2 regions of the Labilibaculum antarcticum genome follow, and region 1 is predicted to be linked to the other one. Evidence: riboswitches for the same ligand, from Rfam matches in the RefSeq annotation. Region 1 holds a riboswitch; the other holds the start of a gene.
What was found. A riboswitch is a leader RNA that binds a small molecule or an ion and turns the genes downstream of it on or off. The one in region 1 is predicted to bind thiamine pyrophosphate.
Positions count from the first base shown of each region.

Region 2: it holds a riboswitch for thiamine pyrophosphate, as region 1 does, so the genes downstream of both, ALGA_RS04895 (TonB-dependent receptor) here and ALGA_RS19285 (sulfide-dependent adenosine diphosphate thiazole synthase) in region 1, are expected to answer to the same signal.

Region 1 is NZ_AP018042.1:4,816,248-4,820,683, reverse strand. Features, by position in the region: gene thiC (phosphomethylpyrimidine synthase ThiC) at 1-741, opposite strand, end outside; gene thiE (thiamine phosphate synthase) at 741-1,352, opposite strand; gene ALGA_RS19285 (sulfide-dependent adenosine diphosphate thiazole synthase) at 1,354-2,124, opposite strand; TPP riboswitch at 2,182-2,274, opposite strand; gene ALGA_RS19280 (nitroreductase family protein) at 2,384-3,211, shown strand; gene ALGA_RS19275 (flavodoxin family protein) at 3,467-4,102, shown strand; gene ALGA_RS19270 (lactoylglutathione lyase family protein) at 4,400-4,436, shown strand, end outside.
Region 2 is NZ_AP018042.1:1,321,631-1,326,066, reverse strand. Features, by position in the region: gene ALGA_RS04910 (CCA tRNA nucleotidyltransferase) at 1-835, opposite strand, end outside; gene trxA (thioredoxin) at 1,025-1,384, shown strand; gene trxA (thioredoxin) at 1,549-1,992, shown strand; TPP riboswitch at 2,082-2,178, shown strand; gene ALGA_RS04895 (TonB-dependent receptor) at 2,240-4,436, shown strand, end outside.

The DNA.
Region 1 (4,436 bases):
AACCAACAACTCGGCAACTTGTGCACGATCGGTAGCATCAGCACCTGCTCCCGGACGCAAACCATCGCCTAAACTAATGGTAACATCGTATTGTTTGCAGATATCCAAAATTCGATCGTATTGTTCATACAATGGATTTTCCTTGCCGTTTTCTTTCATCCATCGTTTCAGTAAAGCGCCTCCACGGCTTACAATCCCGCATACTCGTGAATCATTCTCGAGAAAAGAAAGAGATACTTTGGTGACTCCACAGTGCAAAGTCATAAAATCGACACCCATTTTTGCCTGAATTTCAATTTCACGAAACAAATCTTCCGGATCGAGCTCTTTAATCTCTTTTCCTTCGGCCAGCAAGCGTGTAGCAACACCATAAATAGGCACTGTGCCAACCATTACTGATGATTCCTGAATAATTCGTTGCAGAATGATGTGCAAATCGCCACCCGTTGACAAATCCATAATCGCATCAGCACCATAGTGAATGGCCACTTTCATTTTTTCCAATTCCTCATCAAAATGGCAATGCTTTTCGGATGTTCCCATGTTTGCATTTACCTTAGTTCGCAAACCATTACCAATTGCAATAACCGGAAAGTCATGATTTTTGTTTTTAGGAATTACAATTCGACCTAATGCAATCTCGTTTCGCAACCATTCAACTTCAACTTTTTCGTTTTTTGCAACGATATGCATTTCGGCTGTGATAATGCCTTCTTTGGCTTTTTCTATTTGTGTATTCATTATTTCTTGTTTATTAAATTAGTATACTCCAGAACTCTTTCATCAAACTGATCGGTTTGCATAAAATGTCGCACCATGGCCATATTTTTAGCTCCTGCACTGAGAATAGTCTGTATATTTTCGGGGAAAATCCCACCTATGGCAACCACAGGAACTGCAGCAATATCAAGCACCTGCTTTAGTTGATCAATACCAACGGGTTGATCGGGTTTTATTTTTGCATTGGTAGGATATATGGGACCAAAACCTATGTAATCAGGCCTCTGAACCAGAGCTTCCTGCACTTGTTGTATGGAATGAGTTGACAAACCGATTTTCATCTCTCCAACGATATTCCGAGCTTCTTCAATGCTCATATCATCTTGTCCGAGATGTAAAAAATCAGCTTCGCAAATTGCTGCAATATCTGCACGATCATTCATCACAAAACGGGTATCACTCCCTATGGTAATGGCTCTAATTTCCTTTCCAATCCTTATTAATTCCTTATCGGATATCAATTTTTCGCGTAACTGTAACATCTTTACTCCTCGCTCAACACACGATTCGGCAATGGAACGGTATGACGTTTGAGCTTTCGTAATGATGATGTATAAACCAAAGTCTTCCATCCTATTTACTCAGATTTTCAGCAATTAAACCCGCTAATTTTTCACCGGACAAAAGCATTCCCCCAAAAATAGGTCCCATTCGAAATCCGCCACTCACACCATTCGATGCCATGCCGGACACATATAGTCCAGGATAAATTTCCTTGGTGTTCTCAACAGTAGTGCGCTCCGCTTCATCAATGGATAAAGAACACTCACCCATCACCTTACCTGTTTTTGTGTTTAGCTTCACATTATTTTTACGTTCCAATGTTCGTGCAATATCACAATCGTGACCCGTGCCATCCACAACCGCTTTTGCCATGATTACCAAAGGATCTACATGCAATCCTTCCCGGCGAACCGGAGACCAGTTTAAAACAACACCGCATACTCTGTCGTTTTGAAAAACCACATCTTCGATAACTGAACAATTGAAGATTTTTACGCCTGCCTGAGTAGCATGATAAATTAATGCAGAGGTTGCATGTACTGAATCAAGTGTATAATAGTCATCCTGATAGTGTTGGTAGGAAACTCCTAATTCATTCAAAATATGCAATGCATCTTTCTGAACCATTATTTCATTAAACATCATAGCACCACCCCACATGCCGCCACCTGGAGCCAGTTTGCTTTCATACAAAGCAACTTTAAAGCCTTTCTTGGCGAGATAATAGGATGCCACCAATCCAGAAGGTCCACCTCCTACAATTGCTACATCAACCGATAAATTTTCTTTGAGTTTTTTAAAATAGGAATCGACGATTCCTGCAGATACAATTTGCTCCATTTTACTGTTTATTAAGTGAATAATAGTAATAAACAGGGGCAGCCCTACTCCAAAAAAGTAGACTTTTCTTTACTTTCCTACGCAGGCATTATCCTGATCAGGTAAAGGGTATGTTCTCAGCCTTAAAGTTAGGCACCCCTAGTTTATATAAATGCAAATGTAAAATAAAAAACCAGAATTGACACTTCCCCATTGAATCTTTTATGGATTAATTCTCTGGAAAAATTACCTTTGCCTACAAACAATAAGCTTGCAAACAATGTTAGATTTTAAGATAGAGGAAGATAAATGTATTGAATGCGGTCTTTGTGCTCAAGATTGTCCGGTTGGGATTATAGAATTGAATCCAAAGCCTGTAATCCGAAGAGAAAAGGAGAAGAATTGCTTGAAATGCCAACATTGTTTAGCCATTTGTCCTACGGGGGCACTTTCAATATTGGGAAAAAAACCTGAAGACAGTGTTTCGGTAAGTGATGAAATGCCAAAGCCGGAAACAATCAGCAGATTGATAAAAACCAGACGTTCAATCCGGAAATACAAAAAGGAAAATGTAGACAAGGAATTAATTCAGGAGCTGATTGAAACGGCGGCACATGCACCAACAGGACACAATGACAATGCTGTTTTGATATCATTAATTGATAATAAAGAGGATTTAGATTTGTTTCGATCAAAAGTTTACGACTCACTAAAAAATGCCAGAGAGACCGGCACACTTGAGAAGCGATTTCAATTCCTGCTTTCCTATCAGAAATTATGGAAAACCAAAGGTGTGGATGTGATATTTAGGGATGCACCACACATGATTATTGCTTCAGCCCCATCCATTGATGCTTCGCCAATGGCTGATTGCTTAATTACACTGAGTTATTTTGAACTGATAGCTAATTCGCATGGAATTGGTACACTTTGGAACGGAATGATAAAATGGGCCATTGATGATATCGATCCTGAATTACGCACATTAATTGGCATACCAAAGGATCATACAATTGGCTATGTGATGATATTTGGTAAATCGGCAGTGAAATATGCCCGAGGCATTCAATCGGAAGGTTTAAAAGTGAATCGCATAAAACTGGAATAAAAAGAACTCTGTTTATCACATCAGATTCCTACAATAGATTCATTCTATTAACATTTTATTAAAACAATAGTATTCAGGTCCTGCTTATTTTGCACTTTCAATTGGTGTGCATAATTCAATTTATCACGAATCTGAAATCATAAAAAAAAAATCTCACAAAATGAAACGTCCATGCAAAAGTGATTTTAACACACAAAGGGATGATTATTCCAGCATGGTAAGTTCCATATGGCAAAAACATAAAATTATAAACATATGAAAGTAGTCGCATTTAATGGAAGTCCGAAAAAAGAAGGAAACACTTACCATGCCCTTAAATTGGTAACTGAGCAATTGGAAATGCAAGGTATTGAAACAGAGATCGTGCATGTTGGAAACAAAGGAGTAAAAGGTTGTACCGCTTGTGGTCAATGCGCTAAAAATAAAGATGAAAAATGTGTGCTAAAAGGAGATGATCTAAACATTTGGATTCAGAAAATGAAAGAAGCCGATGGCATTTTGCTTGGCTCACCTGTTCATTTTGCATCCTTGGGAGCAAATATGAAATCGTTTTTAGACCGGGCATTCTATGTGAGTGGTGCAAATGGGAACTTGTTTCGCCACAAAGTTGGTGCTTCGGTTGTGGCAGTTCGTCGTTCGGGAGGATTACCAACTTTTAACGAATTGAACAATTACATCACCTATGCAGAAATGATGGTTCCGACCTCAAATTATTGGAATGTGATTCACGGAACTACTCCAGGTGAAGCATTACAAGATGAAGAAGGCGTTCAAATTATGAGAGTTTTAGGGAAAAACATGGCTTACCTATTGCAATTAATTGATCAGGGAAAAGACAAGGTAGAAGCTCCGGTACAGGAGAAGAAAATATACACCAACTTTATTCGATAATTCGAGCCACTAGCATAAGCCTTTGATATATAAACTGCCAACTTTACCGATTGGCAGTTTTTTTTTGATTTAATCCCCAATGAACTTTAATGAATTTTAACTCTTATGTAATGAGCTATCAATCAACATATAACACATCAATGTAACCAAGGATCATTCATGTAAGATATTGTTTGCGTCGTTAAATCAAACTAAAATTGTATAGAATTTAAAAGCATAACTATAAAAGTTAGTGCAATTTTAATAATGAGCATTAGTCTGTTTTTATCGACCAATGCTGATGCAAAAAAGAAAAATATGAAAGAAGGAAAAAAAGAGTACCCAAAAGCTTTTT
Region 2 (4,436 bases), 2.2 Mb from region 1:
GCCAAAGATTATCCGAATGGGGAGTTAATTGATCCAATACTTCAAGAGTATGGTAGAAATTATCTTTATGACTGATACCATTCCTTGTTTCTTTTCCTTTTAGCTTTACGAATTCAGGGAATATTAATTTTAGCAATCCTGTTTCTTCCAGTAATTTAAATCCAATAGATGGCTTGTCAGAAAGAATGATTTTATTTAATTCTTCAATAATTCGTTCTTTTGTGATAATCTCAATGCGATCTTTATTGGTACGGATTGCCTCAAGAGTTTCTTCTGATATGGTAAATTTAAGCTGAGTCGCAAAACGAATTGCTCTCATCATTCGCAACGGATCATCAGAGAATGTTATCAATGGTTCCATGGGTGTTTTAATGATCTTTTGATTTAGATCAACAACTCCATTAAATGGATCCAATAATTCCCCGAAGTTATCTTTGTGTAGACTTAGAGCCAGAGCATTCATTGTAAAATCTCTTCTTTTCTGATCATCTTCAAGGGTTCCATCTTCAACGATAGGGTTTCGTGAACCTCTGTCGTAAGATTCTTTTCTGGCACCAACAAACTCTATCTCCAGATCTTTATACTTAAGCATTGCTGTTCCAAAGTTCTTAAAAACAGAAACTTTTGATACACGGGCTTCTTTTGCTACTTTTTTGGCAAGTTCAATTCCACTGCCAACAACAACAATATCAATGTCTTTTGATCCTCGTTGTAAAAATAAATCTCTTACAAAACCACCAATTACATAACACTCAAGATTTTCTTGAGTAACAATTTTGGAGATTATAGAAAATATAGGGTGTTTTAAATGTTCTTTCACTGTTCTTTTTTTCAAATAGTTTTTGCTAATCCTGCTTCTTAGGATTATTCATTCTCAAATTCTGAGATTTTTCACTGACAAAATTACAATTATTTAGATGGAATCTATAAAAACAAGAATATTTTGAATTTGGCATATAAATTGCAGGGATAAATGTATATATTTGTATATATTAATGATTGTATTATTTTAATATTGAAAGTTATGGTAGAACATTTAACGGTAGCGACATTTAAAGCTAAGGTATTTGATTTCGAACAAAATAAAGATTGGAAATTTGCAGGTGAACGACCATGTGTGGTTGATTTTTATGCCGATTGGTGCGGTCCATGTAAAACTGTCGCTCCTATTTTGGAGGAATTAAAAGAAGAGTATGGCGACAATATAGATATTTATAAGATTGATACTGAAAAAGAACGGGAATTGGCTTCAATGTTTGGAATTCAAAGTATTCCATCATTGTTATTTATTCCTAAAGACGGTCAACCACAAATGTCACAAGGTGCGATGTCGAAGGAATCATTTAAGCAGGCATTTTCTGAGGTACTTGGAGTAAACAAATAATTCAAATTCTACTTGCTATTTATTTGAATGCTTAAAGTTTTGTTAAAGCTCAGGGGAAATAATGATGCTTTAAAAAAAAAGATCATTTTTGTAAATAGTAATAATGAAAAGGAAGTTGAACGAGGGGTTTTTTCTTAATAGTATGCCTCTATAAAGAAATGAAGATGAAAAAGATATTTTTTGTGCTGTTTGTAACAATGCTGAGTCTAAGTGGATTTTCCCAAGCTACAAATGAAGTCATTCACTTGGATGATAATAGTTTTAAAGAAAAAGTGTTTGATTTTGAAAATGGTAAGGAATGGGCTTTTAAAGGTGATAAACCTGTAATCGTAGATTTTTATGCAACATGGTGTGGACCTTGTAAACGAGTTGCTCCGGTATTGGAGGAACTTCAAAAAGAATATGGAGATGACATTCAGATTTATAAAGTTGATACAGATAAATCTCCATTAGTTTCAGGTGCATTTGGCATTAAAAGTATTCCAAGTTTTCTTTTTATCCCTGCAAAAGGAAAGCCAACAATGGCAAAAGGAGCTTTACCAAAAGAAACTTTTGTGAAGGCGATAAAAGATGTTTTAGGTGTTAATGCACCTGAATCAATTAAATAGGATTAGAAAAGTGAAAGTTTAGGTTTAGTTTAAAGTCGGCATTTTGCCGACTTTTTTGCTTTTGAACAATTTCAGATTATCTTTGACCCAAAATCACAGTGGGGTGCCTTAAATTACAGGCTGAGATCATACCCTTTAACCTGATCCGGATAATGCCGGCGTAGGGAAAAATTGCGAATTAACTTTTCGCCCCTGATCTTATTACAACCTCATTGCAATATTTTATTAACGTTTTAACTTATAAACAATGTTTACAAGAAAGATGAACTGTGTTTTGCGCAGATCAACACTGTTAATTGTATTGCAATTTGTATGTTTTATCGGATTTTCTCAATTGGCCGTAAATGGCACAATTACCGATAAAGCTGGAAAAGCACTTCCGGGTGCTACAATTGCAGTGAAAGGAACTTATTTAGGTACTGTTGCCAATTCGAATGGCAATTACAAGTTTCAGAATTTAAAGGAAGGAAATTACAGTTTAGTGGTTTCATTTTTGGGGTATCAAACAAATCAAAAAGAAGTGAAATTGGTAAAGTCGAAAAAGATTGACTTTAGCTTGGAGGCATCTGCCATTATGGCTGATGAAGTACTGGTTGCGGCAACACGTGCCGATAGAAAAACCCCAGTGGCATTAACTAATGTAAAAAAAGAAGATATTGTTGCGCGTAATTTAGGACAGGATATTCCTATGATTTTGTCGTCTACGCCTTCATTTGTAACTACTTCCGATGCAGGTTCTGGTGTTGGTTATACTGGATTTAGAGTAAGAGGAACCGATGCGAATCGAATTAATGTTACCATTGATGGTATTCCTTTGAATGATTCCGAATCTCATGGTGTCTATTGGGTGAATATGCCCGATTTTGCTTCTTCGGTAGAAGATATTCAAATTCAGCGGGGAGTTGGAACATCTACCAACGGAGCTGCAGCTTTTGGAGCAACAATAAATCTTCAAACTTCAAAAGTAGCTACTGAAGCATACGCTGAAATCGCGAGCTCAGCAGGATCATTCAACACTTTTAAAAACACTGTTAAAGTGGGAACCGGACTTGGAAAGAATGGATTTTCCTTCGATGCTCGTTTGTCTAAAATCACCTCTGATGGCTACATTGACAGAGCAACATCTGATTTGCAGTCTATTTTCCTATCAGGAGGATACTATGGTGAAAAAACAAGTATTAAAGCCAATTTTTTTACGGGGAAAGAGCAAACTTATCAGGCCTGGAATGGTGTTCCTAGTGTGAGATTAAATAATGATGAGGCTGGAATGCAGGAATATGCCGATAACTGGCTGATAAGTCAGGAAGCTGTTGATTTTATGAAAGCTTCGGATAGCAGAACCTACAATCTGTATACCTACAAGAATGAAACCGATAACTACTGGCAAAAACATTCGCAATTATTCTTAACTCATTTGTTATCAGAAAATACGAAACTGAATATTGGTTTGCACTACACCCATGGCGAAGGATACTATGAACAATTTAAACCAAACGATAAATTGAGCAAATATGGTTTGGATCCGATCGTAATTGGAAGTGAGAGCATCACCAAAACAGATGTGATCAGAAGAAAATGGTTGAATAATGATTTTTACGGAGCTGTTTTTTCTTTGAGTCATTCGTTCTCCAATGTTGATTTGGTTTGGGGGGGTGCCTTAAACAAATATGAAGGGGATCATTACGGAAGAATTCGTTGGATGAAAAATGCCGGTGATGCTTTTCTTGATCAGGAGTATTATGCAAGTACAGGAACCAAAACAGATTACAATACTTATTTAAAAGCCAACATTGCAATTTCTGAACAATTTAATCTTTACGCCGATATGCAGGTACGAGGTATAGATTACAAAATTGAAGGGATTGATGATGACTTTCGTGATTTGACCCAGCAACATGATTTTGTGTTTTTTAATCCGAAATTGGGCTTAAATCTCCAGTTGAATAATAATAACAGATTCTTTGCTTCTCTTGCAATTGCAAACAGAGAGCCAAACAGAAGTAATTATACTGATGCTGAGCAAGGTAAGACACCAACAAGTGAACGGTTATTCGATTATGAAATGGGTTACAAATTTACTAGCTCAAAAGCCTTTTTCGAGACAAACCTTTACTTCATGGACTATAAGGACCAATTGGTACTTACCGGACAAATTAATGATGTTGGAAGTGCTATAATGGTGAATGTTGCTGATAGTTACAGAATGGGAGCCGAACTTAGTGGAGGGGTTAAAATTTCTAAAGAGTTTGACTGGAGTGGAAATATCACTTTAAGTAAAAATGAGATTAAGAATTTTACAGAATATGTTGATGATTGGGATAATGGAGGTCAGATTGCAACAGATTTAGGAACTACAAATCTGGCTTTTTCTCCTGAAGTGACAGCAAATTCGATGTTTACTTATCAAAAATCAGGTTTCACTGCCCAGTTATCTTCTCAGTTTG